4 regions of the Streptomyces sp. NPDC037273 genome follow, and region 3 is predicted to be linked to each of the others. Evidence: riboswitches for the same ligand, from Rfam matches in the RefSeq annotation. Region 3 holds a riboswitch; each other region holds the start of a gene.
What was found. A riboswitch is a leader RNA that binds a small molecule or an ion and turns the genes downstream of it on or off. The one in region 3 is predicted to bind cobalamin.
Positions count from the first base shown of each region.

Region 1: it holds a riboswitch for cobalamin, as region 3 does, so the genes downstream of both, cobN (cobaltochelatase subunit CobN) here and ACZ7G1_RS10560 (ribonucleoside-diphosphate reductase subunit alpha) in region 3, are expected to answer to the same signal.
Region 2: it holds a riboswitch for cobalamin, as region 3 does, so the genes downstream of both, ACZ7G1_RS01765 (energy-coupling factor ABC transporter permease) here and ACZ7G1_RS10560 (ribonucleoside-diphosphate reductase subunit alpha) in region 3, are expected to answer to the same signal.
Region 4: it holds a riboswitch for cobalamin, as region 3 does, so the genes downstream of both, ACZ7G1_RS33275 (ABC transporter substrate-binding protein) here and ACZ7G1_RS10560 (ribonucleoside-diphosphate reductase subunit alpha) in region 3, are expected to answer to the same signal.

Region 1 is NZ_JBVJVO010000006.1:412,416-419,690, forward strand. Features, by position in the region: gene ACZ7G1_RS19450 (cobalt-precorrin-5B (C(1))-methyltransferase) at 1-76, opposite strand, end outside; gene ACZ7G1_RS19455 (cobalt-precorrin-6A reductase) at 89-820, shown strand; gene ACZ7G1_RS19460 (serine hydrolase) at 867-2,423, shown strand; gene ACZ7G1_RS19465 (precorrin-2 C(20)-methyltransferase) at 2,425-3,918, opposite strand; gene ACZ7G1_RS19470 (precorrin-8X methylmutase) at 3,915-4,568, opposite strand; gene ACZ7G1_RS19475 (cobalamin biosynthesis protein CobG) at 4,565-5,809, opposite strand; cobalamin riboswitch at 5,893-6,018, shown strand; gene cobN (cobaltochelatase subunit CobN) at 6,065-7,275, shown strand, end outside.
Region 2 is NZ_JBVJVO010000001.1:394,065-401,339, reverse strand. Features, by position in the region: gene dhaK (dihydroxyacetone kinase subunit DhaK) at 1-341, shown strand, start outside; gene dhaL (dihydroxyacetone kinase subunit DhaL) at 403-1,023, shown strand; gene ACZ7G1_RS01770 (PTS-dependent dihydroxyacetone kinase phosphotransferase subunit DhaM) at 1,104-1,490, shown strand; cobalamin riboswitch at 1,575-1,807, shown strand; gene ACZ7G1_RS01765 (energy-coupling factor ABC transporter permease) at 1,836-2,534, shown strand; gene ACZ7G1_RS01760 (energy-coupling factor ABC transporter substrate-binding protein) at 2,555-3,007, shown strand; gene cbiQ (cobalt ECF transporter T component CbiQ) at 3,014-3,763, shown strand; gene ACZ7G1_RS01750 (ATP-binding cassette domain-containing protein) at 3,760-4,620, shown strand; gene ACZ7G1_RS01745 (FAD-dependent oxidoreductase) at 4,715-6,730, shown strand; gene ACZ7G1_RS01740 (PadR family transcriptional regulator) at 6,818-7,275, shown strand, end outside.
Region 3 is NZ_JBVJVO010000003.1:272,232-279,506, reverse strand. Features, by position in the region: gene ACZ7G1_RS10590 (GntR family transcriptional regulator) at 1-319, shown strand, start outside; gene ACZ7G1_RS10585 (aldo/keto reductase) at 505-1,470, shown strand; gene ACZ7G1_RS10580 (LuxR C-terminal-related transcriptional regulator) at 1,562-2,545, shown strand; gene ACZ7G1_RS10575 (DUF3311 domain-containing protein) at 2,646-2,900, shown strand; gene mctP (monocarboxylate uptake permease MctP) at 2,897-4,522, shown strand; gene ACZ7G1_RS10565 (GNAT family N-acetyltransferase) at 4,594-5,094, shown strand; cobalamin riboswitch at 5,112-5,271, shown strand; gene ACZ7G1_RS10560 (ribonucleoside-diphosphate reductase subunit alpha) at 5,403-7,275, shown strand, end outside.
Region 4 is NZ_JBVJVO010000017.1:132,438-139,712, forward strand. Features, by position in the region: gene ACZ7G1_RS33265 (ABC transporter ATP-binding protein) at 15-800, opposite strand; gene ACZ7G1_RS33270 (FecCD family ABC transporter permease) at 797-1,867, opposite strand; gene ACZ7G1_RS33275 (ABC transporter substrate-binding protein) at 1,864-2,838, opposite strand; cobalamin riboswitch at 2,881-3,016, opposite strand; gene ACZ7G1_RS33280 (HD domain-containing protein) at 3,009-3,647, opposite strand; gene ACZ7G1_RS33285 (GlxA family transcriptional regulator) at 3,720-4,676, shown strand; gene ACZ7G1_RS33290 (M67 family metallopeptidase) at 4,667-5,092, opposite strand; gene ACZ7G1_RS33295 (amino acid permease) at 5,170-6,606, opposite strand; gene ACZ7G1_RS33300 (DUF2017 domain-containing protein) at 6,929-7,275, opposite strand, start outside.

The DNA of each region.
Region 1 (7,275 bases), on a different contig from region 3:
CACAGGCACCCGTCGTCCAGCCCGGGCGGAGACCGGTGTGCTTGAGTTGGGCCTCACGCCCGCCGCCTGAAGTCACGAAGAGGCTCCTGTGCACATACTCATTCTCGGCGGGACCACCGAGGCCCGCGCCCTGGCCGCGCTGCTGGACGGCACCGCCGGGCTCCGGGTCACCAGCTCCCTCGCGGGACGGGTCGCGAGCCCCCGCCTTCCGGCCGGCGAGGTCCGCGTCGGCGGCTTCGGCGGGGTCGACGGTCTCGTCCGCTGGATGCGGGAGCACGCCGTGGACGCGGTCATCGACGCCACCCATCCCTTCGCCGAGCACATCAGCTTCAACGCCGCCCATGCGGCCGCCACCGCCCATGTTCCCCTGCTCGCCCTCCGCCGCCCCGGCTGGGTCCCCGGCGATGGCGACGACTGGCACTCCGTGGCCTCCCTCGACGAGGCGGCCCGCGCCCTGGACGGTCTCGGCCACCGCGTCTTCCTCACCACCGGCCGCCTCGGCCTCGCCACCTTCGCCCCCTGCCCCCAGTGGTTCCTCGTCCGCTCCGTCGACGCCCCCGACACCCCCATGCCCGCCCGCACCCACCTCCTCCTCGCCCGCGGCCCCTTCACCCTCGACGACGAGCGCCACCTCCTCGCCCACCACCACATCGACGTGCTGGTGACGAAGGACAGCGGCGGCGCGGCGACCGCCCCGAAACTGACCGCCGCCCGCGAGGCGGGCATCCCGGTCGTGGTGGTCCGCCGCCCGCCGGTCCCGGAGGGCGTCCCGGTGGCGACGACTCCTGAGGAGGCGGCCGCCTGGGTGGCCACTCGGTGACTTCGCTCGGCGCGACAGGGGATCTGGCGCGGCGTTGAATGGAGAGATGGATGCCGTCCGATGGCTGGTGACAGCGGGGGTCGTGTCCGTGTTGGGAGTGGCTTCGGGGACGGGGCCGAGTCCGACGCCTGAGCCGCCGGCGGCGCAGCCGCCGCCGTTGTTGGACCGGGCGGATGTGGACCGGGCGGTGGGGCGGGTGGATGCCGATGTCGCGGCGATGATGAAGCGGACGGGGCTGCCGGGGGTGGCGGTGGCGGTGGTGTACGAGGGGAAAGTGGTGCACCTCAAGGGGTATGGGGTGCGGGAGGTGGGGAAGAGCGCGCGGGTGGACGCGGACACGGTGTTCCAGCTGGCGTCGGTGTCGAAGCCGATCGCGTCGACGGTGGTGTCGGGGGCGGTCGGGGTGGAGGGCTGGACGAAGCCGGTGGCGCCGGAGCTGCCGGAGTTCCGGCTGAAGGACCCGTGGGTGACCTCGCACATGACGGTGGCGGATCTGTTCTCGCACCGGAGCGGGCTGCCGGACCACGCGGGGGACCTGCTGGAGGACCTGGGGTACGACCAGGAGTACATCCTGGCGCACCTGCGGTACGAGCCCTTGGCGCCGTTCAGGGCGAGTTACGCGTACACGAACTTCGGTCTGACGGGGGCGGCGGAGGCGGTCGCGGCGGAGAAGGGCGTGGCGTGGGAGAAGCTCGCGGAGGACACGCTGTACCGGCCGGCGGGGATGAACGACACGAGTTCGCGGTTCGAGGACTTCGCGGGGAACCCCGACCGGGCCGTCGGGCACGTGAAGGAGCCGGACGGCACGTGGAAGGCGCGGTACGTGCGGGATCCGGACGCGCAGTCGCCGGCGGGCGGGGTGAGTTCGTCGGCGCGGGACATGGCGGTGTGGCTGCGGCTGCAGTTGGGGAACGGGACGCTCGACGGGCGGGAGATCGTGGACGCCGAGGCGCTGGAACTGACGCACCACCCCGAGTCGGTGGCGTCGCCGGCGCGGGCCCCGGCCGGGCGGACCGGGTTCTACGGGCTCGGCTGGAACGTGTCGTACGACAACGAGGGAAGGCTGCGGCTCTCGCACACCGGCGCGTTCGCGGAGGGCGCGCACACCAACGTGACGATGCTGCCGGGCGAGGAGCTCGGGATCGTGGTGCTCACCAACGGGGCGCCGGTGGGTGTCGCGGACGCGGTGGCGCTGGACTTCTTCGACACCGCGCAGGACGGGAAGCCGAGCCGCGACTGGGTGCCGCTGCTGAACGCGCTCTACGAGCAGGAGGCGGAAGCGGGACGGTCGCCGACGGACTACGCGCATCCGCCGGCCGGTGCCGCGCCCGCGAAGGCGGCGGACGCGTACACGGGCACGTACACGAGTGACTACTACGGCCGGATGACGGTGGCGGAGGCCGACGGCGGTCTGGTGCTGCGGCTGGGTCCCGAGCCGCAGACGTACCGGCTGACGCACTACGCCGGTGACACCTTCAGCTTCCCGACGCGCGGGGAGAACGCCGTCGGGCTGACCGGCGTGACGTTCTCCCCGGACGGGAAGTCGGTGCGGGTGGAGTACCTGGACCAGGAGGGTCTGGGGACGTTCACCCGCGGTGGCTGAGTCAGCCGTAGCGGCGCGGGGTCCAGGCGATCGTGCGGCCGTCGGCGCGTTCGACGGCCCGCGTCTGGGAGGAGCCGATGAGCAGGAGGGTCCGCATGTCGACCTCGGAGGGCTCCAGGGTCTTGAGGGTGAGGACCCGGACGGACTGCTCGGGGCCGCCGACGTCGCGGGCGACGACCACCGGGGTCTCGGGGGCGCGCAGTTCGAGCAGGAGGTCGCGGGCGGCGGCCACCTGGTGGGTGCGGGACTTGGAGCCCGGGTTGTAGAGGGCGATGACGAGGTCGGCGGAGGCGGCGGCGCGCAGCCGGGCCTCGATGACGTCCCAGGGCTTGAGGCGGTCCGAGAGGGAGATGGTGGCGTAGTCGTGGCCGAGCGGGGCGCCGGCCGCGGCGGCGGCGGCGTTGGCCGCGGTCACGCCGGGGAGGACCCGTACGGGCACGTCCGCGTACTCCGGCTCGCAGGCGACCTCCAGGACGGCGGTGGCCATGGCGAAGACGCCGGGGTCGCCGCCGGAGACGACCGCGACCTTGCGGCCGCGGCGGGCCAGGTCGAGGGCGAACTCGGCGCGTTCGGACTCGACCTTGTTGTCGGAGCCGTGGCGGATCTGGCCGGGGCGCAGGACCGGGACGCGGTCGAGGTAGGTGGTGTAGCCGACGAGGACGTCGGCGTTGACGAGGGCGCCGCGTGATTCGGGGGTGAGCCAGGGCGCGCCGGCGGGGCCGGTGCCGACGACGGTGACCTCGCCGCGTTCCCGTGCGGGGGGCTCCTGGTCGATACGGGAGGGCAGGACGGCGACGGAGAAGTACGGGACGGTCGACGGGTCGACGTCCGTGAGCCGCTCGGTGCGCTCGCCGGCCATGAACGCCCGCTCCACGTACCGGGCGTCGTCGAGGCGTCCGGCACGCTCCAGGGCCCGCCGGACGGTGGGGAAGGTGCGGCCGAGCTTCATGACGACGGCCGAGTCGGTGCCGGCGAGCCGGGCCGTCAGCTCGTCCTCGGGGAGGGTGCCGGGGATGATCGTGAGGACTTCCTCGGCCTCGCAGAGCGGTTCGCCGAGGCGGGCGGCGGCGGCGCTGACGGAGGTGACGCCGGGGATGACGGTGGTGTCGTAGCGGTCGGCGAGCCGCTTGTGCATGTGCTGGTAGGAGCCGTAGAACAGCGGGTCGCCCTCGGCGAGGACGGCGACGGTGCGGCCGGCGTCGAGGTGGGCGGCGAGGCGGGCCGCGGCCTCCTCGTAGAAGTCGTCGAGGGCGCCGCGGTAGCCGCCGGGGTGGTCCGTGGTCTCCACCGTGAGCGGGTACATGAGCCGCTCCTCGATGTGGTCCTCGCGGAGGTGCTCGGCGGCGATGGAGCGGGCGATGGAGCGGCCGTGGCGGGCCGAGTGGTAGGCGACGACGTCGGCCTCGGCGATGGCCTTCACGGCGGCCACCGTCATGAGGTCCGGGTCGCCGGGGCCGAGCCCGACGCCGTACAGCTTGCCGGCCGCAGTGGTCATGCCTGGATCTCCGCTTCGTGGGCGAGGGCGTTGATCGCGGCGGCCGTCATGGCGCTGCCGCCGCGCCGGCCCCGTACGACGAGGTATTCGAGGCCGAGGTCGTTCTCGGCGAGGGCGTCCTTGGACTCGGCGGCGCCGATGAAGCCGACGGGTATGCCGAGGACGGCGGCGGGCTTGCCGGCGCCCTTGGCGACCATCTCCAGGAGGTGGAAGAGGGCGGTGGGGGCGTTGCCGATGGCGACGACGGAGCCTTCGAGGCGGTCGCGCCAGAGTTCGAGGGCGGCGGCGGAGCGGGTGGTGCCGAGGTCGGCGGCGAGGGCGGGGAGGGCCGGGTCGGAGAGCGCGCAGATCACCTCGTTGTCGGCGGGCAGCCGCTTGCGGGTGACGCCGCTGGCGACCATCTGGGCGTCGCAGAGGATCGGCGCGCCGGCCTGGAGGGCGGCGCGGGCGCGGGAGACGACCTGGGGCGAGTAGGCGATATCGCTGACGAGGTCGGTCATGCCGCAGGCGTGGATCATCCGGACCGCCACCTGGGCGACGTCGGCGGGCAGGCCCGCCAGATCCGCCTCGGCGCGGATCGTGGCAAAGGACCGGCGGTAGATCTCCGCCCCGTCCTTCTCGTAGTCGAACATGCTGGTGCTCTCGCTCATCTCGTCAGCGGGTGGGTGGCCGTGCGGGCCGTGGTGACTGCTTCGGGCAGGGCGGTACGGGGGGTGGGGACGCCGTCCACCAGGTAGGCGCCGTCGGCGGTGGCGACGACGTCGACCCAGGTGCCGTGCGGGTGGCCGCAGCGGCGCTCGCATCCGGAGTAGTGGACGGGGAGACCGCGTACGGGGCCCGGGGCGGCGTCGGCGCGGACGTCCGCGAGGGACTTGGCGCAGCCGGGGCGGCCGGTGCAGGCGGTGACGTTCACCCAGGGGGAGCCGGGGTCGGTGATGAGGCCGTGCTCGGCGAGTCCGGGGCGGTTCGGGGACGTTCCCACGATCACGGCGCCGCGCCACGGCGTCAGCCGTACCTCCTCGGCGGGCAGCAGTGCCCGCAGCTGGGCCGCGGTGAGGCGGCCGAGGGGTGCGAGGACGTAGTGGGCGGCGGGGCCGAGCGGGCCGGGGGCGGGCGGGGGCCCGTAGAGCAGCAGCGATTCCGCCGGGGTCACGGGCTGCGCCGTGATGCCCGCCCGGTCGAGGGCGTCCGCCAGGCCGGGGGCGTACCCCTCGGGGAGCTCCGCGACCCGCCAGGCGCCGGTTCCGGCCGTGCGTGCGGCGTCCAGGAAGGCCCCGGCGGCGGCGAGCGCGGCGCGGGGGGCGTCGGCTCCGGCGACCCGGAACGCCCGCCCGCCGACGTACAGGAGCGCCGACTCCCCCTCCACTGCGACCAAGGTCACATCTCCGCCGAGCCCGGCCACGTCCCCGCGCCCGTCGTCGAGGACGAAGAGGAAACGGCCGGAAAGCGTTGCCGCCCACGGTTCGGCGCAGAGGAGGGCGTCGAGTTCCCTGGCCCACAACTGGACCTCGGGACCGCCGAGTCCGTCGAGGCCGGCGGCGGGGGAGACGACGATGTTGCGGACGCGCTCGTGCGTGGACGAGGGCAGCAGGCCCGCGTCCGCGAGCAGCGCGGCGAGCTCCGCGCCGCAGCCGTCCGCGAGGCCGCGGAGCTCCGCGTTGCCCCGGGAGGTGATGCTGACCGACCCGTCGCCCAGGGACTCCGCCGCGTCCGCCAGCGCCTCGACCTGACGTGCGGTCAGTCTGCCTGCGGGGAGGCGCAGTCGGGCCAGGCCGCCGTCGTCGGCGGCGTGCAGGCGCAGCGCCCCGGGGCAGGCGTCGCCACGGTCCCTTGCGGGGGGTTCGTTCCGCTCGGGCGTCGAGGGTGGGGTGGGCGGCATGGCGGCGAGCATACCCACGGGGAACGGGCCGCTCACCGGGTGTGATCCGGCCGACTCCCCGGCTCTCTTCGGCCTGTCCGCGCCACGATCTAGGATGCAGATCGGCATGGGGTCCCAGGACCCCGGGGAGGAAGCCCGGTGAGAATCCGGCGCGGTCCCGCCACTGTGAGCCCGTACCGGCCGAGCCGGCACGGGTGAGTCAGGAACTCCTGCCATCCATACGACCACCCGGGGCGCGGACAACCCCGAGGAAGGCCTGCGCACGCCATGCTGCTCCTGCTGTCGCACTCCGACACCGACCTGCTCAGCGCCCGCGCGGCGAACGCCGCCGCGACCGGACCGGTGGAGTACCGCTTCGCCAACCCGGCCCGCCTTCCCCTCGCCGACCTCGCCGGCCTCCTCGACGAGGCCGAACTCGTCGTCGTCCGCCTCCTCGGCGGGCTCCGCTCCTGGCAGGAGGGGATCGACGCGATCCGCGCCGCCGGGAAGCCGGTCGTCGTCCTCAGCGGCGAACAGGCCCCCGACGCCCAGCTGATGGAGGCCTCCACCGTCCCCGTCGGCGTCGCCACCGAGGCCCACGCCTACCTGGCGCACGGCGGCCCGGCGAACCTGGAGCAGCTGGCCCGCTTCCTCTCCGACACCGTCCTGCTCACCGGCCACGGCTTCGAGGCCCCGGCGGCCGCCCCCACCTGGGGCCCGCTGGAGCGCACCCCGCGCCGCACCGAGGGCCCGACGGTGGCCGTGCTCTACTACCGCGCCCACCACATGAGCGGGAACACCGCCTTCGTCGGCGCCCTCTGCGACGCGATCGAGGACGCCGGCGCCCAGGCCCTGCCGCTGTACGTGGCGTCCCTGCGGGCCCCCGAGGCCGAGCTCGTCGCCACCCTCGGCGGCGCCGACGCGATCGTCACGACCGTCCTCGCGGCCGGCGGCACGAAGCCCGCCGAGGCGCAGGCCGGCGGCGACGAAGAAGCGTGGGACGCGGGGGCGCTGGCCGCGCTCGACGTGCCGATCCTCCAGGCGCTGTGCCTGACCGGCTCGCGCTCGGCGTGGGAGGAGAACGACGAGGGCCTGTCGCCGCTCGACGCCGCCAGCCAGGTCGCCGTGCCCGAGTTCGACGGCCGGCTCATCACCGTCCCGTTCTCCTTCAAGGAGATCGACGCCGACGGCCTGCCCGCGTACGTCGCCGACGCCGAGCGCGCGGCCCGCGTCGCCGGCATCGCCGTCCGGCACGCCCGGCTCCGCCACATCCCGAACGCCGAGAAGAAGCTGGCGCTCGTCCTCTCCGCGTACCCGACGAAGCACTCCCGCATCGGCAACGCGGTCGGCCTCGACACCCCCGCCTCCGCGGTCGCGCTGCTCCGCCGCCTGATCGCCGAGGGCTACGACTTCGGGCCCGAGGCCGAGCTGCCCGGTCTGGTCTCCGGCGACGGCGACGAGCTGATCTACGCCCTCATCGAGGCCGGCGGCCACGACCA
Region 2 (7,275 bases), on a different contig from region 3:
ACGGCGAGCCGGGGCGTGAGCGGCGGGCCATGATGACGTCGGGGGAGATCGCCGACTTCGCGGTGGACGCGGTCGTCGAGGACCTGCGCCCGACGGGGCCGGTGCTCGTCCTCGTGAACGGGATGGGCGGCACTCCGCTCCTGGAGCTGTACGGCTTCAACGCGGAGGTGCAGCGGGTGCTCGCGGAGCGGCGTGTGCCCGTGGCGCGGACGCTCGTCGGAAACTATGTGACGTCGCTCGACATGGCCGGCTGCTCCGTGTCGTTGTGCCAGGTGGACGAGGAACTGCTGCGGCTCTGGGACGCTCCGGTGGAGACGCCCGCGCTGCGCTGGGGGCGGTGAGTCGGGCCGTGGGGACACGGGCGAGGTCGCAAGGGGAGAGGGAGAAGGAGATGGTGGGGGCATGACGGAGACCTTCGGTGCGGAGTTCCTGGTGCGCTGGCTCGCGGCGGTCGCCGCGGCCGTCGAGCGCGAGGCGGACCGGCTGACCGAGCTCGACTCGGCGATCGGCGACGCCGACCACGGCGCCAACCTCAAGCGCGGCTTCGCCGCCGTGACCGAGACGCTGGCCAAGGAACCGCCGGCCTTGCCCGGAGCGGTGCTCACCGCCGCCGGGCGACAGCTCATCTCCACCGTCGGCGGCGCGTCGGGGCCCTTGTACGGGACGCTCCTCCGCCGCGCCGGGAAGGCCCTCGGCGAGGACGAGCGGATCGGCCGCGCGCGGCTCGCCGACGCGTTGGGCGCGGGCGTCGCCGCGGTGTCCCAGCTCGGCGGCGCGCAGGTCGGCGACAAGACGATGCTGGACGCGCTGACGCCGGCCGTGGAGGCCCTGCGGGACTCGTTCGGCGCGGCGCGCCGGGCGGCCGATGAGGGTGCCGTGGGGACCGTACCCCTGGTGGCCCGCAAGGGCAGGGCGAGCTACCTGGGCGAGCGGTCCGTCGGGCATCAGGACCCGGGTGCGACGTCCTCGGCGCTGCTGTTCGCGACGCTCGCGGAGACCGCGGACGCGGAGGGGGTGTCGTGAGCGGGGAGGGCGGCTGTACGGCTCCGGAGGCGGGCGGGGCGCGCGGGGGTCCGGCGGGTGCCGGTTCCGCGCATGTCGGCATCGTGCTCGTGTCGCACAGTGCGGCGGTGGCGGGGGCGGTGGCCGAGTTGGCGCGGGGGCTCGCGGGCGGTGGGGAGCTGGCGCCGGTGGCGCCGGCGGGCGGGACCGCCGACGGGGGGCTCGGGACGAGTTCCGAGCTGATCGCGGAGGCGGCGAAGGAGGTCGACCGGGGGGCCGGGGTGGCGCTCCTGGTCGATCTGGGGAGTGCCGTGCTCACCGTGAAGGCCCTGCTGGCCGAGGGGGACGAACTGCCCGAAGGGGCGCGTCTGGTGGACGCGCCGTTCGTCGAGGGGGCGGTCGCGGCGCTGGTGACGGCGAGTGTCGGCGGGGACATCGAGGCGGTGGTGGCGGCGGCTTCGGAGGCGTACGGCTACCGCAAGGAATGAGGCGCGGAGGCGTACGTACACCGCCGGGAACGGGCCTCGGGGGTGGGTGCGCGGAGTGACGGAGAGGCCGCACCGGGTGGCGACCGTGTTGTGATGTACCTGGTCAACGCACTAATGTCGCAGGGCCTTGGTGTACGGGAAACCGGTGAAGTACCGGTGCGGCCCTCGCCACTGTGATCGGGAGGTCCGGCTCCACCCCCGCGGGAACGCCCTCGGGGAAGCCACTGGACCGCGACGGGAGACCGTCGGGGTGTGGGAAGGCGGAGTCGGACGGCATGACCGTCAGCCAGGAGACCGGCCAGGGTGCGTTGTCCATCCACGAGGTGCTGGAGAGGTCTCCCGACCATGCATATAGCCGAGGGGTATCTTCCCCCTGCGCACGCCGCCGCCTGGGGCGTCGCGGCCGCCCCGTTCGTCGTCCACGGGGTCCGCGCGCTGACCCGCGAGGTGCGGTCGAACCCCGAATCCACCCTGCTGCTCGGCGCGTCCGGCGCCTTCACGTTCGTCCTCTCGGCGCTCAAGTTGCCTTCGGTGACGGGTAGTTGCTCCCATCCGACCGGTACGGGCCTGGGCGCGATCCTGTTCCGGCCGCCGATCATGGCCGTCCTCGGCACGATCACCCTGCTGTTCCAGGCGCTGCTGCTCGCCCACGGCGGCCTCACCACGCTCGGCGCGAACGCCTTCTCGATGGCGATCGTCGGGCCCTGGGCGGGTTACGGGACCTACCGGCTGCTGCGGAAGTTCGGTACGCCCCTGATGGTCGCCGTCTTCTTCGGCGCGTTCGTCGCCGACCTCTCCACGTACTGCGTCACCAGCGTGCAGCTGGCGCTCGCCTTCCCCGACCCCGGCAGCGGCGTGCCCGGCGCGCTCGCCAAGTTCGGCGGGATCTTCGCGGTGACGCAGATTCCGCTCGCCGTCAGCGAGGGCCTGCTCACCGTGCTCGTGATGCGGCTCCTCACCCAGTCCAGCAAGGGTGATCTGACCCGCCTGGGCGTGCTCCCCCGCCCGCGCACGGAACTCCAGGACGAGGCGGCCACCCGATGAGCCCCAAGATCAGCCGCAAGATCAGCCGCAACGCGAAGATCAACGGCCTGCTGCTGCTCGTCGTCGTCGCGCTCGCGGTCCTGCCGCTCGTGCTCGGCCTGGGCGACCACAAGGAAGCCCCGTTCACCGGCTCCGACGCGGAGGCCGAGACCGCGATCACCGAGCTCGAGCCCGACTACGAGCCCTGGTTCAGCCCCCTGTACGAACCGCCGTCCGGCGAGATCGAGTCCGCGTTGTTCGCCCTCCAGGCGGCGCTGGGCGCGGGGGTCCTTGCGTACTACTTCGGCCTGCGGCGCGGGCGGCGGCAGGGGACGGCGCTGGCGGCGAAGGCCGGAGGGGCGGCTGAGGCGGATGGGGCGGGTGAGGTGCCGGCCGAGGGGCCCGGCTCCGCCACGACGGCGGCCGACGGCCCCGACGCGCCCGCCGACGGCGACCGCGCTGCCGGTCGTGACACCCGCGGGCCGGGGGCGTAGGCGTTCATGCTGCCGATCGACGCGGCGGCGCACAGCAGTCGCTGGCGCTCTCGCCATCCGGCCGAGAAGGCGCTGCTCGGGTTCGGGCTGACGTTGTGTGCGGTGTGTCTGCCGCCGTGGCCGGGGGCGGTGCTGGTGGCGGCGGTGACGCTGGGGGTGCTGCTGGGACCGGCGGGGGTGGCGGGGCGTCAGCTGTGGCGGGCGTTCCGGGTGCCGCTGGGGTTCTGTGTCACGGGCGCGGTGCCGCTGCTGTTCGAGGTGGGCGGGGCGCGCGGGATGGTGGCGTGGGCGCCCGGTGGTGCGGTGCACGCGGGTGAGTTGTTGTCGCGGACGGCGGCGGCCTCGCTGGGGGTGCTGCTGTTCGCGTTCACGACGCCGGTGTCGGACGTGCTGCCGCGGCTTGTGCGGGCGGGGGTGCCGGCGCCGGTGGTGGACGTGGCGCTCGTGATGTACCGGATCATCTTCCTGCTGCTCGACTCGCTGTCCAAGATCCGGCAGGCGCAGGCGGCCCGGCTCGGCCACACCACGCGGGCCGCGACCTGGCGTTCGCTGGCCGGGCTCGGCGCGACCACCTTCGTGCGGGCCTTCGACCGGGCGCAGCGCCTGCAGTCGGGGCTCGCGGGGCGGGGGTACGACGGGACGCTGCGGGTGCTGGTGCCCGTGTGCCCGGTCTCCCGTGGGTTCCTCGCGGCGACGGGCGGGCTCCTCGGAGGGCTCGTCGCCCTCACTCTCGTACTGGAAAGGTTTCTTCCGTGACGTCTCAGCACCCGGCGACGGCTCAGGGCGCGACGCCCGTGGTGGAGCTGGTGAAGGCGGGTTTCGCCTACGAGGACGGGCCGGCGGTCCTGTCCGGGGTGGACTTCGCGGTGGCGGAGGGCCGGGCCGTCGCGCTCCTCGGCCGCAACGGCAGCGGCAAGACGACGCTGCTGCGGCTGCTGAGCGGGGGGCTGCGGTGCGGGAGCGGGTCGCTGCTCCTCGACGGGGCGCCGGTGGCGTACGACCGGAAGGGGCTCACCCGGCTGCGGTCGACGGTCCAGCTGGTCGCGCAGGATCCGGACGACCAGCTGTTCGCTGCCTCGGTCGGTCAGGACGTGTCGTTCGGGCCGATGAACCTGGGGCTGCCGGAGGAAGAGGTACGGCTCCGGGTGCGCGAGGCGCTGGAGGCGCTGGACATCGTGGCGCTGGAGGACCGGCCGACGCACCTGCTGTCCTACGGGCAGCGCAAGCGGGCCGCGATCGCGGGGGCGGTGGCGATGCGCCCCCGGGTGCTGATCATGGACGAGCCGACGGCGGGGCTCGACCCGCACGGGCAGGAGCGGCTCCTCGACGCGCTCGAACGGCTGCGGGCCTCGGGCACGACGGTGCTGATGGCCACGCACGACGTGGACCTCGCACTGCGCTGGGCCGACGAGGCGGCCGTCCTCTCCCCCGCCGGCCTCCACACCGGCCCGGTCGCCGACCTCCTCTCCGACGACGCCCTCCTCTCCTCCGCCCGCCTCCGCCGCCCCTGGGCCACCTCCGTCACCCGCCTCCTCCGCACCCACGGCCTCCTCCCCCCGGACTCCCCCGAGCCCCGCACCCCTGAGGACCTCGACGTCTTCGTTACCGAGTAGTAGAGGTCACGTCGCAGATGTTCTGCAACTAGTTGCATAAGGGGGTGGGGGTCCCCTAGAAAGGGGGGACGATCCTGCGCGAGGAGGCGCCCCCATGACCCCGTACCCGCATCTGCTGAGCCCGCTCGACCTGGGGTTCACGACCCTGCCGAACAGGGTGATCATGGGGTCGATGCATGTCGGCCTTGAGGAGACGGAGCGCGGCTTCGAGCGGATGGCGGCGTTCTACGCGGAGCGGGCGAGGGGTGGGGCGGGGCTGATCGTCACGGGCGGCATCGCGCCGAACGAGGCGGGGCGGCCGTGGGACGGCGGGGCGAAGCTGACGACGGCGGAGGAGGTCGCGGAGCACCGGCTGATCACGGACGCGGTGCACGCCGAGGGCGGCCGGATCGCGATGCAGATCCTGCACTTCGGGCGGTACGCGTACCACCCCGGCCTCGTCGGACCCAGCGCGATCAAGGCACCGATCAGCCCCTTCGTACCGAACGAGCTGACGGACGCCGAGGTCGAGCAGACCGTCGAGGACTACGCGCGCTGCGCCGAACTGGCCAAGGAGGCCGGGTACGACGGCGTCGAGGTCATGGGCTCCGAGGGCTACCTGATCAACGAGTTCATCGCCGCGGCGACCAACCAGCGGACCGACCGCTGGGGCGGGTCCTACGAGAACCGCGTGCGGTTCCCGCTGGAGATCGTCCGCCGGATCCGCGAGCGGGTCGGCACCGACTTCATCCTCGTCTACCGCCTGTCCATGCTGGACCTCGTTCCCGGCGGCTCGACCCTCGACGAGGTCGTCCAGCTCGCCAAGGAGATCGAGGCGGCCGGCGCGACCATCATCAACACCGGCATCGGCTGGCACGAGGCGCGCATCCCCACCATCGCGACCTCGGTGCCGCGCGGCGCGTACACCTGGGTGACGAAGAAGCTCATGGGCGCGGTGTCCGTGCCGCTGGTCACCAGCAACCGGATCAACACGCCCGAGGTCGCCGAGGAGATCCTCGCCGAAGGGCGCGCCGACCTCGTGTCGCTGGCCCGGCCGTTCCTCGCCGACCCCGCGTTCGTCGCCAAGGCCGCCGCCGGCCGCGCCGACACGATCAACACCTGCATCGGCTGCAACCAGGCCTGCCTCGACCACACCTTCAACCTGAAGATCACGTCCTGCCTGGTCAACCCGCGCGCCTGCCACGAGACCGAGCTCGTCCTCTCCCCCACCCGCCTCGCCAAGCGCGTCGCGGTCGTCGGCGCGGGCCCGGCCGGCCTCGCCTGCGCGGTGTCGGCCGCCGAACGCGGCCACACCGTCACCCTCTTCGACGCCGCCGCCGAGATCGGCGGCCAGCTCAACGTCGCCAAGCGCGTGCCGGGCAAGGAGGAGTTCGACGAGACGCTCCGCTACTTCCGCGTCCAGCTCGACGAGCGCGGGATCGAGGTCCGCCTCGGCACCCGCGTCGCCGCGGCCGACCTCGACGGCTACGACGAGGTCGTCGTCGCCACCGGCGTCTCCCCGCGCACGCCGGACATCGCGGGCGTCGACCACCCCAGCGTCGTCAGCTACCTCGACGTCCTGCGCGACGGCGCGCCCGTCGGCGACCGGGTCGCGATCATCGGCGCCGGCGGCATCGGCTTCGACGTCGCCGAGTTCCTCACCGACGGCGGCGAGGGCGCCAGCCAGGACCCCGAGACGTACTTCCGCCAGTGGGGCGTCGACACCTCCTACGAGAACCGCGGCGGCCTGCGCGCCCCCGAGCGCAACGCCCCGCCGCGCCAGGTGCACCTGCTCCAGCGCAAGGCCACCAAGGTCGGCGCCGGCCTCGGCAAGACGACCGGCTGGATCCACCGCACCGAGCTCAAGCACCGGGGCGTCACGATGGTCGCCGGCGTCTCCTACGAGCGCATCGACGACGAGGGCCTTCACCTCACCATCGACGGCGAGCCGCAGCTCCTCCCCGTCGACACGGTCGTCCTCTGCTCCGGCCAGGAGCCCAAGCGCGAGCTGTACGACGACCTCGTCGCCGCCGGCCGCGCCCCCCACCTCATCGGCGGCGCCGACGTCGCCGCCGAACTCGACGCCAAGCGCGCCATCGACCAGGGCACCCGCCTGGCCGCGACGCTCTGACGCCGACGGAGTCGTGAAGCGCGCGCGGCGGGGCGGCTCCCCGCCGCGCGCGTGATCACCGTCCACGGCCGAACCTAGGATGCGAGCATGTCCCTGCCGCACGCGATCCTCACCGCCCTGCTCGAGAAGCCGTCCTCCGGGCTCGAACTGACCCGCCGTTTCGACAAGTCGATCGGCTACTTCTGGTCGGCCACCCACCAGCAGATCTACCGCGAGCTCGGCAAACTCGAACAGGCGGGACACATCCGCGCCCTCCCCTCCGCCGCCCCCGCCCGAGGACAGAAGAAGGAGTACGAGGTACTCCCCGCCGGCCGCGACGAGCTGAGCGCCTGGGTCGCCCGCACCGAGGACCCGAAGCCCCTCCGCGCCGCCCTCCTCCTCCGCATGCGCGCCGCCGCCGTCGTCGGCGCCCCCGGCCTCCGCACCGAACTCCGCCGCCACCTCGCCCTCCACCGCGAGCAGCTGGACGAATACCTCGCCATCGAACACCGCGACTTCCCCCCCGACCGCCGCCACACCGAACCCGACCGCCTCCGCCACCTCGT
Region 3 (7,275 bases):
GCCGATGGCCATCGAGACCACCCACCTCTCGGCCAAGCGCTTCCCCGCGCTGCGCCGGTCCCTGGTGAAGTACACCTCTCTCTACACCGCGCTCGCCGAGGTGTACGACGTGCACCTCGCCGAGGCCGAGGAGACCATCGAGACCTCCCTCGCCACCCCGCGCGAGGCCGGCCTGCTCGGCACCGACGTCGGCCTGCCGATGCTGATGCTCTCCCGCCACTCCCTCGACGGCCAGGGCGAGCCCGTGGAGTGGGTCCGCTCGGTCTACCGCGGCGACCGCTACAAGTTCGTCGCCCGCCTCCAGCGCCCCAACGGCTGATCCGGGCCCCTGGCACCTTCCGCCCGGCAGGAACGTGACACCTCCGCCGCACCGCAGGTCACCCCGCCGCCCCCGGCGTCCGGGACGGCGGCACCAAGTGACCGGGCGGAGGCTGCCACCCCCTCCTCGATGACAGCGCGGGCTCCACGGCGCGAGCCTTGAGCCCCGCACACGAGGAGAGAACCATGGAGTACACCACCCTCGGGGGCCCGTCGGGCCCGCGAGTGAGCGCCCTCTGCCTGGGCACCCTGCCGTTCGGCACCCGGATCGACGAGGCCGCGGCCTTCGCCGTCCTGGACCGCTTCCACGAGGCCGGCGGCACGTTCATCGACACCGCGAACACCTACGCCTTCTGGGAGCCCGGCGCGACCGGCGCCGAGAGCGAACTGGTCATCGGCCGCTGGCTGCGCAGCAGGGGCGTACGGGACGAGATGGTGCTCGCCACCAAGGTCGGCGCGCTGCCCGACCCGCCCGGATCCGCCTGGCCCGAGTGCGCGGAGGGCCTCTCCGCGCCGGTGATCCGCCGCCAGGTGGAGGAGAGCCTGCGCAACCTGGGCACGGACCGGATCGACCTCTACTACGCCCACATCGACGACCGCTCGACGCCCGTCGCGGAGACCATGGGCGCCTTCGGCGAGCTGGTGGCGGCCGGGAAGATCGGCCGGGCCGGCTGCTCCAACTTCGCGGCCTGGCGGATCGAGGAGTCGCGGGGTGCGGCGGTGGCCGCCGGCGTGCCGGACTACGCGGCGGTGCAGCAGCGGTACACCTATCTGCGGCCGCGCCCCGGGGCGGAGTTCGGGGTGAACCCGCACGCCTCGGACGAGCTGCTCGACTATCTGGGCACCCGGCCCGAGCTGGGCCTCGTGGCGTATACGACCCAGCTGTCCGGCGCGTACACCGATCCGCGCAAGGAGGTGCCGGAGCAGTACCGGCACGAGGGTTCGGGGCGGCGTCTCGCGGTGCTCGCCGAGGTGGCGAAGGAACTGGGGCTGACCGCGAACCAGGTCGTGCTCGCCTGGGCGCTGGGCGGGAGGCTTCCGGTCCTGCCGGTGATCGGGGCGAGCTCGGTGGAGCAGCTCGACGAGTCGCTGGACGCGGTGGGCGTACGGCTCGACGAGGAGCTCAGGCGGCGGCTCGACCGGGCCGACTGACCGGCAGGACAAGCTCATTGGTCTAGACCTGACTGGTTCTCCCCCTCTACGATCGCTCGCGGCACGGCCGGCGACGAGGGGGAAACACCGGATGCTGGAAGCACTCGGCATAGAGAAGCCGGCGGAGGCCGTCTACCGGCTGCTCCTGGAACGGCCCCGGTCCGCCACCGCGGAGCTCGCGGCCACCCTCGGCCGCCCCGAACCCGAGGTGCGCGAAGAGCTCACCCGCCTCGCCGCGCTCGGGCTCGTCCGCCTCGACGACCCCTCCGGCACCGCCGAACCCCTCACCCCGGACGTCGGCTTCTCCTTCCTGCTCGCCCGCGCCGAGGCCGAACTGGGCAGGAACAGACGCCGGTTCGAGCAGGCCGGCCGTACCGTGGCCGACATCCTCGCCGCGTACGGCGACGGCCCCGGAACCGGCGTCCGGCACGACGTCGTGGACCGCATCACCGGCCTCGACCGGGTCCGCGAACGCCTGGAGGACCTGGCCGCCAACGCCCGCACCGAATGCCTCTCGCTGCTCACCGGCGGGGCCCAGCTCCCCGACACGATGGACGCGAGCCGCCCCCTCGACCAACTGGCCCTGGAACGCGGGGTGCGGATCAGGTCGATCTACCAGGAGAGCCTGCGCAACGACCCGCCGACCGTCGACTACGTCCGCTGGTACCGCGACCTCGGCGGCGAGGCCCGGACCGTCCCCGTCGTCCCGATGCTCATGGTGATCGTCGACCGCGAGGCCGCGCTCGTCCCGGTCGACCCGCGCGACGGACGCGCCGGCGCCCTCGAAGTGCGCAGCCCCGGCCTGGTCCACGCGCTCGTGGTGCTCTTCGACCGGCTGTGGGAGTCGGGCACCCCGTTCGGCGAGGCCCCGCGCCGCGACGAGCACGATCTCTCGCCGCAGGAGCGGGAGTTGCTGCTGCTCCTCGGCATCGGCTGCACCGACGACGTGGCGGCCAGGCGGCTCGGGATCTCGCTGCGGACGGTCCGCCGGATGAGCTCGGAGCTGATGAACCGGCTGGGGGCGCGCAGTCGTTTCGAGGCGGGCGTGCGGGCGGCCAAGGAAGGCTGGCTCTGAAAATGCGGTTCCGTTATGCGGACAGGGGTTCCCAGCAAAGAAACCGTCCCCTAGATTTCCCCAGCATTACCGAGGTGATCAGTGAGGGGACGGAATCGCCATGTCAGAAGCGACACAAGGGAAACAACCGGCCATCACGCCAGTGAGGGTGGTGATCGGGCTCTGCCTGTTCGCCCCGTTCGTGGCGATGCTCTGGGTGAGTTCGTACGCGAAGGTCGAACCGCTCTTCGCCGGCATCCCGTTCTTCTACTGGTACCAGATGCTCTGGGTGCTGATATCCACCGCGCTCACCATGGTCGCGTACAAGCTGTGGCAGCGGGACCAGCGTGCCCGCAAGGGGGGTGACGCGCGATGAACGACGGCGTGAACGGCGTGGCGCTCGGCGTCTTCGTCTTCTTCTTCCTGGCCGTCACGGTCATGGGCTTCCTGGCCGCGCGCTGGCGCAAGGCCGAGAACGAGCACAGCCTCGACGAATGGGGCCTCGGCGGCCGGTCGTTCGGCACCTGGGTGACCTGGTTCCTGCTCGGCGGCGACCTCTACACCGCGTACACCTTCGTCGCCGTCCCGGCGGCCATCTACGCGGCGGGCGCGGCCGGCTTCTTCGCCGTGCCGTACACGATCCTGGTGTACCCGCTGATCTTCACCTTCCTGCCGCGCCTCTGGTCGGTCTCGCACAAGCACGGCTACGTCACCACCTCCGACTTCGTGCGCGGCCGCTTCGGTTCCAAGGGCCTCTCGCTCGCGGTCGCGGTCACCGGCATCCTCGCCACGATGCCGTACATCGCGCTCCAGCTCGTCGGCATCCAGGCCGTCCTGGACGTGATGGGCGTCGGCGGCGGGGAGAACACCCACTGGTTCGTCAAGGACCTGCCGCTGCTGCTCGCCTTCGGTGTGCTCGCGGCCTACACGTACTCCTCGGGTCTGCGCGCCCCGGCGCTCATCGCCTTCGTCAAGGACACCCTGATCTACATCGTCATCGCGGTGGCGATCATCTACATCCCGATCAAGCTGGGCGGCTTCGACGAGATCTTCGCCAAGGCCGGCGAGGCGTACGCGCAGACCAACCCGGCGACCGGCAAGCCGCGTGGCGCCCTCGTCCCCGGTGAGGCAGGCCAGTGGACGTACGCGACGCTGGCGCTCGGCTCGGCGCTCGCGCTGTTCATGTACCCGCACTCCATCACGGCGACCCTGTCGTCCCGGAGCCGTGAGGTCATCCGCCGCAACACCACGATCCTGCCGCTGTACTCGCTGATGCTGGGCCTGCTCGCGCTGCTCGGTTTCATGGCGATCGCCGCCGGCATCAAGGTGAAGAACGGCCAGCTCGCCATCCCGCAGCTGTTCGAGACCATGTTCCCGGCCTGGTTCGCGGGCGTCGCGTTCGCCGCGATCGGCATCGGCGCGCTCGTCCCGGCCGCGATCATGTCGATCGCCGCGGCCAACCTCTTCACCAGGAACATCTACAAGGACTTCATCAAGAAGGACGCGACCCCGGCGCAGGAGACCAAGGTCTCCAAGCTGGTCTCGCTCCTGGTGAAGGTCGGCGCGCTGGTCTTCGTCCTCACCATGGACAAGACGGTCGCGATCAACTTCCAGCTGCTCGGCGGCATCTGGATCCTGCAGACCTTCCCGGCCCTGGTCGGCGGTCTGTTCACCCGCTGGTTCCACCGCTGGGCGCTGCTCGCCGGCTGGGCCGTCGGCATGGTCTACGGCACGGCGGCCGCGTACGGCGTCGCCAGCCCGACCCAGAAGCACTTCGGCGGCTCGGCCGCCGAGATCCCCGGCATCGGCGAGATCGGCTACATCGGTCTCACCGCCTTCGTCCTCAACGTCGTCGTCACGGTCGTCCTGACCTTCGTCCTCAAGGCCCTCAAGGCCCCCGAGGGCATCGACGAGACCTCCCCCGAGGACTACACGGCCGACGCGGGCGACGCCGTCTCCCGCACCGCGGCCCCGAAGGTCGGCGCCGGCGCGCACTGACCCGTAGGCACGGCGGGGGCCCGGGGGAAATCCCCGGGCCCCTTCGCGCGCCGCCGGGGCAGACTGGCGTCATGGACTTCACGATCAGGGCGGTACGGCCCGAGGAGTACGAGGAGCTCGGCGACCTCACCGGCTTCACGTATCTGAACGACGGGCTGCTGCTGCACGGCGAGGACGATTTCTACCTGGCCGTACTGCGCGACACGGAGCGCCGGGCGCGCGAGAGCGAGGTCCTGGTCGCCGCCGACGCGGACGGCCGGATCATCGGCGGGGTGACCTTCGCCCCCGGCGGCACCACCTGGGCGGACATCGCCGTCCCCGGCGAGGCCGAGTTCCGGATGCTCGTGGTCGCGCCGGAGGCCCGCGGCAGGGGCGTCGGAGAGGCGCTCGTACGGGCCTGTGCGGACCGGGCGCGGGCCCTTCCCGACTGCGCCCGCCTGGTGCTCTCCACGGACGCCAAGATGGTCTCGGCGCACCGGATCTACGAGCGGATGGGCTTCGTCCGCACGCCGGAACGGGACTGGCAGCCGATCCCCGAGCACTCCCTGCGGACCTACGCCCTGGAGCTGTAGCCCCCGGACCGACACAACATGTGGGGGGTGCCGTCAGCGGCGCCCCCCACATGTATGCTCATCCTCGCTGTCGACGCAGGGAAATCCGGCGCGAATCCGGAACTGTCCCGCAACGGTGTGCTTCGTGCGGTTTCGTACGGAGCGAGTCCGAGGACCTGCCGGCGGCGCACCCGGTCCGTCCGTTCCGGGTGTCACTGACGTCCGGGCCTCGCGGAGTGGGCCGGTGGACGCGGCGCATCCGCGCGTACGGATGCCTCGCCCGCCTTCCCCCGCCCGCGGCCAGGAGCCGAGCGAGGGAGAGCCCCCACGTGACCATCGCGCCCGCCGATCCGGCCACGGAGATCGAGAGCGACGGACCCGGCACCGTACTGCTGCGGACCCTGACCGATCTCACCGCCGATCTCCCCGACACCGACCCCGGCAAGGTCGCCGCCGCCGCGCTGCGCGGCCGCAGCGCCGCGTCGGACGAGGCGGAACTGCGCGAGCTGGCCACCGAGGCGGCCGCGGGCCTGATCGCCGAGGACCCGGCGTACTCCCGGCTCGCCGCCCGGCTCCTGACCCTCACCATCGCCGACGAGGCGGCCGGCCAGGGCGCGGTCTCCTTCTCCGCCTCCGTGGCCGTCGGTCACCGCGAGGGCCTGATCGCCGACCGCACCGCCGACTTCGTCGCGCTGCACGCCGACCGCCTCGACGCCACGATCGACGCCGCCGGCGACGACCGCTTCGGCTACTTCGGTCTGCGCACCCTCTACTCGCGCTACCTGCTGCGCCACCCGATCACCCGCAAGGTGATCGAGACCCCCCAGCACTTCATGCTCCGGGTGGCCTGCGGCCTCGCGGAGGACGAGAGCGTCCGCGCGCTCGACGAGGTGGCGGCCCTCTACGGCCTGATGAGCCGCCTGGACTACCTGCCCTCCTCCCCCACGCTCTTCAACTCGGGCACCCGCCACCCGCAGATGTCCTCCTGCTACCTCCTGGACTCCCCCCAGGACGAGCTGGACTCCATCTACGACCGCTACCACCAGGTCGCGCGCCTCTCGAAGCACGCCGGCGGCATCGGGCTGTCCTACTCCCGCATCCGCGCCCGCGGTTCGCTGATCCGCGGCACCAACGGCCACTCGAACGGCATCGTCCCGTTCCTGAAGACCCTCGACGCCTCCGTCGCCGCCGTGAACCAGGGCGGCCGCCGCAAGGGCGCCGCCGCGGTCTACCTGGAGACCTGGCACGCCGACATCGAGGAGTTCCTTGAGCTCCGCGACAACACGGGCGAGGACCAGCGCCGTACGCACAACCTGAACCTGGCGCACTGGATCCCGGACGAGTTCATGCGCCGGGTCAACGCGGACGCCGACTGGTCGCTGTTCTCCCCCTCGGACGTGCCCGAGCTCGTCGACCTGTGGGGCGACGAGTTCGACGCCGCCTACCGCGCCGCCGAGGCCAAGGGCCTGGCCCGCAAGTCGATGCCGGCCCGCGACCTGTACGGCCGCATGATGCGGACCCTGGCGCAGACCGGCAACGGCTGGATGACCTTCAAGGACGCCTCGAACCGCACGGCCAACCAGACCGCCGAGCCGGGCTCGGTCGTGCACTCCTCGAACCTCTGCACCGAGATCATCGAGGTCACGAACGACGGCGAGACCGCGGTCTGCAACCTCGGCTCGGTCAACCTCGGCTCGTTCGTCGTGGGTTCGGACATCGACTGGGACCGCCTGGACGAGACCGTCCGCACGGCCGTCACCTTCCTCGACCGGGTCGTCGACATCAACTTCTACCCGACCGAGCAGGCCGGCAACTCCAACGCCCGCTGGCGTCCGGTCGGCCTGGGCGCCATGGGTCTCCAGGACGTCTTCTTCCAGCTGAAGCTGCCGTTCGACTCCGCCGAGGCGCGCGCGCTGTCCACCCGTATCGCCGAGCGGATCATGCTCGCCGCCTACGAGGCCTCCGCCGACCTCGCCGAGCGCAACGGCCCGCTCCCCGCCTGGGAGAAGACCCGCACGGCCCGCGGCGTCCTGCACCCGGACCACTACGACGTCGAGCTGAACTGGCCGGAGCGCTGGGCCGCCCTGCGCGAGCGGGTCGCCGCGGTCGGCATGCGCAACTCGCTGCTCCTGGCGATCGCGCCGACGGCGACCATCGCCTCGATCGCGGGCGTCTACGAGTGCATCGAGCCGCAGGTCTCCA
Region 4 (7,275 bases), on a different contig from region 3:
TCCGGAATGTGATCTCACATGGTGGAAGGTTCCTGCCCGCCTGGCGGACTGTGCAGGTAGACGACGGTCGGGCTGCCGGTCCTGGGGTGCGGGATGACCTCGGCGTCCACTCCGTAGACGGCGTCGAGGAGCGCGGGGGTGAGGACCTCGGCGGGGGTGCCGCCGGTGACGATCCTGCCGCGTTCGAGGACGTAGAGGCGGTCGCAGTACGCCCCGGCGAGGTTGAGGTCGTGGAGGGCGAGCAGGTTGGTGGTGCCCAGGGTGCGGACGAGGGCGAGGACGTCGAGCTGGTGGCGGATGTCCAGGTGGTTGGTGGGTTCGTCGAGGACGAGCAGGGCGGGGTCCTGGACGAGGGCGCGGGCGACGAGGGCGCGCTGGCGTTCGCCGCCGGAGAGGGTGGGGTACGGGCGTCCGGCGAGGTCCGTGAGGCCGACGCGGGCGAGGGCGGTGTCCACGCGCGCGTGGTCCTCGCCGGTGTCGCCCTCCCAGAACCGCTTGTGCGGGGAGCGGCCGAGGGCGACGAGTTCGCGGACGGTGAGTTCGAACTCGGTGGCGCTGTCCTGGGGGACGGTGGCGACGCGGCGGGCGCGGGCCTTGGGGCCGAGGGCGTGGAGGTCGTCGCCGTCGAGGGCGGCGTGGCCCGCGGTGGGGGTGAGGGTGCCGTAGACGCAGCGCAGGAGGGTGGTCTTGCCGCTGCCGTTGGGGCCGATGAGGCCGACGGTCTCGCCGGGGCGGACGGTGAGGTCGACGGAGCGGAGGCGCTTCTCGTACGAGAGTCCGTGCAGGCGGAGCTCGGTCACGCGGGTGTTCCTTCCGGGCGGCGGCGCATCAGCCAGAGGAAGAAGGGGCCGCCGGTGAGGGCGGTGAGGACGCCGACGGGGATGTCCTGGGGCGCGGCGACGGTCCGGGCGCCGAGGTCGGCGAGGACGAGGGCGAGCGCGCCGCCGAGCGCGGCGACGGGGAGGAGGCGGCGGTGCGGGGCGCCGACGGCGAGGCGGGCGGCGTGCGGGGCCATCAGGCCGATGAAGCCGACGGCTCCGCTGGCGGCGACCATGACGGCGGTGACGAGGGAGGCGAGGACGAAGACGGCGGCGCGGAAGCGGGCGGTGTCGAGGCCGAGGACGGTGGCGCCCTCCTCGCCGGTGAGGAGCAGGTCGAGGGGGCGGGCGAGGGCGAGGAGGGCGCCGACGCCGAGGGCGAGGACGGCGGCGGGCAGGGCGAGGGTGTCCCAGCGGGCGCTGCCGAGTCCGCCGAGGGACCAGTACAGGGCTTCCTGGAACTGTTCGGGCCGGCCGGCGACGACGAGGAGCAGGGTGGCGAGGGCGGACAGGATGTAGGAGACGGCGACTCCGGCGAGGACGAGCCGGGTGCCGGTCATGGTCCCGCCGCGGCGCGCGAGCCCGTAGACGAGGACGAGGGCGAGGAGGGCGCCGGCGAAGGCTCCGGCGGGCAGGGCGAGCGTGGTGGTGACCCCTCCCCCGATGCCGAGGACCAGGACGAGGACGGCGCCGGCGGAGGCTCCGGAGGAGATCCCGAGGAGGAAGGGGTCGGCGAGCCGGTTGCGTACGAGGGCCTGGAGGACGGCGCCGACGACGGCGAGTCCGGCGCCGACGACGGTCCCGAGGAGGACCCGGGGCAGGCGTACGTCGAGCACGATCGTCCGGTACGGCGAGGGGCCCGCCCGCCCGGTGAGGGCGTCGAGGACCTGGCCGGGCGGGACGCGGACGGAGCCGAGGGCGAGGGAGGCGAGCGCGGCGGCGGCGAGGGCGAGGACGAGTCCGGCGACGACGAGCGCGTACCGGACGGGGCGCGCGGGGGCCGGGGCCCGGACGGGAGTCGTCCGGGCCGGCGGGAGGGTCGCGGTCACCGGGCGGCGGGGTGGAGCTGGGCGGCGAGCTTGTCGACGGCGGCGGGGACGCGGACGCCGAGGACGGTGTCGGAGAGCGGCAGGACGGCGAACCTGCGGTTCCTGATCGCGGGGACGTCCTTGAGCGCGGGGTCGTCGAGGAGCCGCTTCTTCTTCTGTTCGACGGTGGTGGAGCCGTAGTCGTAGATCACGACGACCTCGGGGCGGCGGTCGACGACCTGTTCCCAGGTGGCGTCGCCGAAGGCCTTGTCGAGGTCGGCGAAGACGTTCCGGCCGCCGGCGCGGGTGATGAGCTCGTCGCCGATGCCCTTGCCGCCCGCGGTGAAGGCGGTCTTGTCGCCGCTGTCGTACACGAAGACGGAGACGGGTTCGACGCCGGCGAGCCGCTTCGCGGTGGCGGAGACGCCGGCGCGGGCCTGCCGGATCCATGCCTCCGCCCGGTCTCCGACGCCGAACGTGCGGCCGGTCTCGCGGACTTCGCGGTAGAGGTCCTCGACGGAGGGCGAACCCGTGGGGCAGTACTCGGTGTTGAGCCGGGTGTGGATGCCGGAGCGCCCGAGGTCGTCACGGCTGCGGCCGTCCTTGGCGGAGAAGGCCGAGGAGTAACCGCCGTACACGAAGTCGGGATTGGCCGCGAGGAGCGCCTCCTTGGACGGGTACTCCTTCGCCAGGACGGGGACGGAGTCGTACGCCTTCTTGTAGGCGGGCAGGATCGCGTCGTCGAGGTACGCGGTGCCGACGAGCGACTTCTCCAGGCCGAGGGCCAGCATGATCTCGGTGACGTGCTGGTTCATGGCGACCGCGCGCTTCGGCGGCGCCTGGTAGGTGGTCGTCACTCCGCAGTTGGTGACGGTGTACGGGAATCCCGCGGCGGGTTTCGCGGCGGGCGCGGCGGCCTCGGGGGCGGCCGAGCAGGCGGCGAGCAGGGGGATCAGTGCGGCTGCGGACAGCAGCGGGCGGCGCCAGGACATGCGGGAACAGGCCTCCTCCGGGGATTTCCACGTCCCCGATCGGCGGTGAGAAGGCGGCAGGTCAGTTCCTGGCTTCCGCCCCGACGGGGGGGGGCGGTCACAGTGGCGGGACCGTGCCGGATTCGCACCGGCTTCCTGGGTCCTGCCGCCCGTTGGTCCCGGCCAGTCTCTCACTCGGGCCAGGACGAGTCGCGGATGGTGCTCACGAAGTCGCCGGGGACGAAGCCGGGCACGTAGTGGCGGAGCACGTCGGCCTTGACGTTGCCGAAGGTGGTGCCGGGTTTGGGCGCGATGCCCTCGGCGAAGGCCGCCAGGATGCGGTTCTTGAAGTCGGGCCGGGGGTGGGCGGCGACGATCGCGGCCCGGTCCTCCGGGGTGACGGCGGCGGGGTCGTCGTAGCCGATGCCGAGCACGTCGTACTCGACTCCGGCCGTCACGAGCGCCACCTCGGGCTCCATGAACTCCGGTACGCCGGGGGTGGTGTGCAGGGCGATGGCGGTCCAGACGCGGCGGACGGCGTCCTCGTCGGCGCCCTGGCCCCGGAGGAACGCGGCGGCCTCCTCGGCCCCGTCGACCTCGAAGCGGCGGCCGCTCCCCCGGTGCTTCTCGCCGAGGCCGAGGTCGTGGAACATCGCGCCGACGTAGAGCAGTTCGGGGTCGAACGCGAGGCCGCGGGCGCGGCCCTGGAGGGCGCCGAAGAGGTAGACGCGGCGGGAGTGGTCGTACACGAGGTCGCCGGTGGTGTCGCGGACGAGTTCGGTGGCGGCGGTGGCGAGCTTGCTGTCGGGGATGAGCTGCATCGGGTTCATGGGGCAAGCCTCGTCGCCGGCGGGGCGGGCCCGCCATGTCCTCAGGGACAGGCATCCCACAGAATCGGACACATGACGACGACGCACGAGGTGTGGGTGTTCGCCTTCGACGGGGTCAGGCTGCTCGATGTCTCGGCCCCGCTGGAGGTGTTCTCGACGGCCGGGTCCGGTTACCGGGTGCGGGTGTGCACGCCCGACGGGCGGGACGTACGGACCTCCTGCGGGCTGCGGATCGGCGCGGACCGGGCGGCCGGGGAGGTCACGGGCGCGGACACGCTGCTCGTGCCCGGGGCGGTGGACGTGGAGCGGTGCGTGGCGGCGGCGCCGGTGGTGGCGGGGCTCGCGGCGCGCTCGGGGCGGGTGGCGTCGGTGTGCACGGGCGCGTTCGCGCTGGCGGCGGCGGGGCTGCTGGCCGGGCGGCGGGCGGCCACGCACTGGGAGCACGCGGCGGAGCTGGCGCGCCGGTTCCCGGCGGTGGCGGTGGACCGGGACGCGATCCACGTGCGGGACGGGGAGGTGTGGTCCTCGGCGGGGGTGACGGCCGGGATCGACCTGTGCCTGGCGCTCCTGGAGGAGGACCGGGGGCCCGGGGCGGCCCGGGCGGTGGCGCGGGACCTGGTGGTGTTCCTGCAGCGGCCGGGCGGGCAGTCGCAGTTCTCGGCGGCCTCGCGGACTCCCCCGACGGGGCATCCGGTGGTCCGGCCGCTCCTGGACGCGGTGGCGGCCGATCCGGCGGCGGACCACAGCGCGCCGGTGCTCGCGCGGCGCGCGGGGGTCAGCCCGCGGCATCTGGCCCGCCTGTTCCGGGAGCAGGTCGGGGCGACGCCCGCGGGGTACGTGGAGCGGGTGCGGGTGGAGGCGGCGCGGATGCTGCTGGAGGGCGGGGCGAGCGTGACGGGGGCGGCGGCGCGGAGCGGGCTCGGGAGCGACGAGACGCTGCGGAGGGCGTTCGCCCGGCATTTCGGGGTGACGCCCTCCGCGTATCTGTCCAGGTTCCGGACGACGACTCGGGACGGTGCCTACGCGTAGGCCTCGACGATCTCGACCTCTTCCTCGGTGACGACTCCGTCGACGATGGTGAAGGAGCGGAACTGGAAGGGGCCGGCGGAGTCGGTGTCGGCGGTGGAGACGAGGACGTAGTGGGCCTGGGGCTCGTTGGCGTACGAGATGTCCGTGCGGGACGGGTAGGCCTCGGTGGCGGTGTGGGAGTGGTAGACGATGACGGGTTCCTCGTCGCGGTCGTCCATCTCGCGGTAGAGCTTGAGGAGGTCCGCGGAGTCGAACTCGTAGAACGTGGGCGAGCGGGCCGCGTTCAGCATCGGGATGAACCGCTCGGGGCGGCCGCTGCCGGCCGGGCCCGCGACCACGCCGCAGGCCTCGTCGGGGTGGTCCGCGCGGGAGTGTTCCACGATCTGGTCGTACAGGGCCCGGGTGATGGTCAGCATGCCGACAGGATAAGCAGACGGGCCGCCTCGTACCGAGGAGTGGTACGGGGCGGCCCGGATGCTGGGACGGGGGTCCGTCAGGAGCGCTTGGCGAAGGCGGCGCCCTCGGGGTTGCGGGCCTTGAGGACCAGGTAGGAGACGGCGAGGATCAGGCCCCAGACGGGGGCGCCGTAGAGGGCGACCCGGTTGTCCTTGTCCATGCCCATGGTGACGATGACCATGGCGATGAAGGCGAGCGAGAAGACGCTGAACCAGATGCCGCCGGGCGCCTTGAACGGCGACTGGGGCAGCTCGCCGCGGTCGGCCTTGAGCCGGTAGCGGATCTGGCAGATCAGGATGACGATCCAGGCCCACATGCCGGAGATGGTGGCGAAGGAGACGACGTAGTTGAACGCCTCGCCGGGCCACTGGTAGTTGATCCAGACGCCGACCATCATCAGCGCGGCGGAGACCGTGGTGCCGACCAGCGGGGTGCCGGACTTCGTCAGGCGGGTGAAGACCTTCGGGCCCTGGCCGTTGAGCGCGAGGTCGCGCAGCATGCGGCCGGTGGAGTACATGCCCGAGTTGCAGGAGGACAGGGCCGCCGTCAGGACGACGAAGTTGACGATGGCGGCGCCGATGCCGAGGCCCATCTTCTCGAAGGCCGCGACGAACGGGGAGACGCCGGGCTTGAACTCGGTCCACGGGACGACCGACAGGATCATGATCAGCGCGCCGACGTAGAAGACGGCGATGCGCCACGGCACGGTGTTGATCGCCTTCGGCAGGACCGTCTTCGGGTCCTTGGACTCACCGGCGGTGACGCCGACGAGCTCGACCGCGAGGAAGGCGAACATGACCATCTGGAGGGTCATCAGGGTGGAGAAGATGCCGTCCTTGCCGGCGAAGAAGCCGCCGAGGTCCCACAGGTGGGTGACGGAGGCGGTGTCGCCGGCGTCGGAGAAGCCCAGGGTGAGGATGCCGGCGCAGATCAGGATCATGCCGACGATCGCGGTGACCTTGACCATGGAGAACCAGAACTCCAGCTCACCGAAGAGCTTCACGGAGATCAGGTTGGCGGCGTAGAGGATCACGGTGAAGACGAGGGCGGACAGCCACTGCGGGATGTCCCACCAGTACGTCATGTAGGTCGCCGCGGCGGTGACCTCGGTGATGCCGGTGACGACCCAGAACAGCCAGTACGTCCAGCCGGTCGCGAAGCCCGCGAAGGGGCCGATGAACTCCCGCGCGTACTCCGAGAAGGAGCCCGACACCGGGCGGTACATGAGGAGCTCGCCGAGCGCCCGCATGATGAAGAAGATGACGAGGCCCGCGACGGCGTACGCGAGGATCAGGCTCGGTCCCGCGATGGAGATGCCCTTGCCCGCGCCCAGGAAGAGGCCGGTGCCGATGGCGCCGCCGATCGCGATCATCTGGATCTGGCGGGCGCCGAGTGCCCGGTGGTAACCCTCGCCCGAGGCGGAGTCCTCGGCCTCATTGCCGTCGTGCTGCTTGTCGACCTGCACTGAGGTCATGGTGGTGCGCCTTTCTCCATGCTGATCCGCGCGACTGCGAGTGCGTCTGCCGCGGATCAGATCCTGATCCCCCCGGATGTGGATGGAGTGCCACCGGCGGTCAGCCGGTCAAAGCGCCCTCGGGAACAGGGGTGGCGTCCCCGAGCGGTCGTGAAGATTTATCACGGCCTGTGGGGTGATCGATGGAGTTGGGCGTGACCTGCGTCACAAAAAAATACGGACAAAGAGAACTCAAGATGACACGGCGGACGCTCTGATAACGCATTCGTTATCCGGATTTGAGCGTCCGCTGAGCGAACACCCCGCCGCGGGTGAGATCCCGCTACGGCAGCAGGGTGCCGACGAGGGACTCCTGGAGCGCCCCCAGCCAGAGGTACGCCATCACCATCGGCTTGCGCGGATCGGAGTCCGGCAGCCGGTACAGCTGCTCGCTCTCCTCGTCGTCCGTGACCTCGAGACGCGTCCCGATGGTCAGCCGGAGGTCGTTCAGCGCGCCGAGCCAGGCCCGCGACTCGTCGGGGGTCAGCTTCAGGACCGCCCCGCCCTCGCCCGCCGCCTCGGCGGACAGCCCGTCCAGGGCGCGGACCACCACGAGGGCGTCCTCGCGCTTGCGGGCCCGCAGGTCGTTCTCGGTGAAGCGGCGGAAGTCGGACGCGGCCGCCCGCAGCT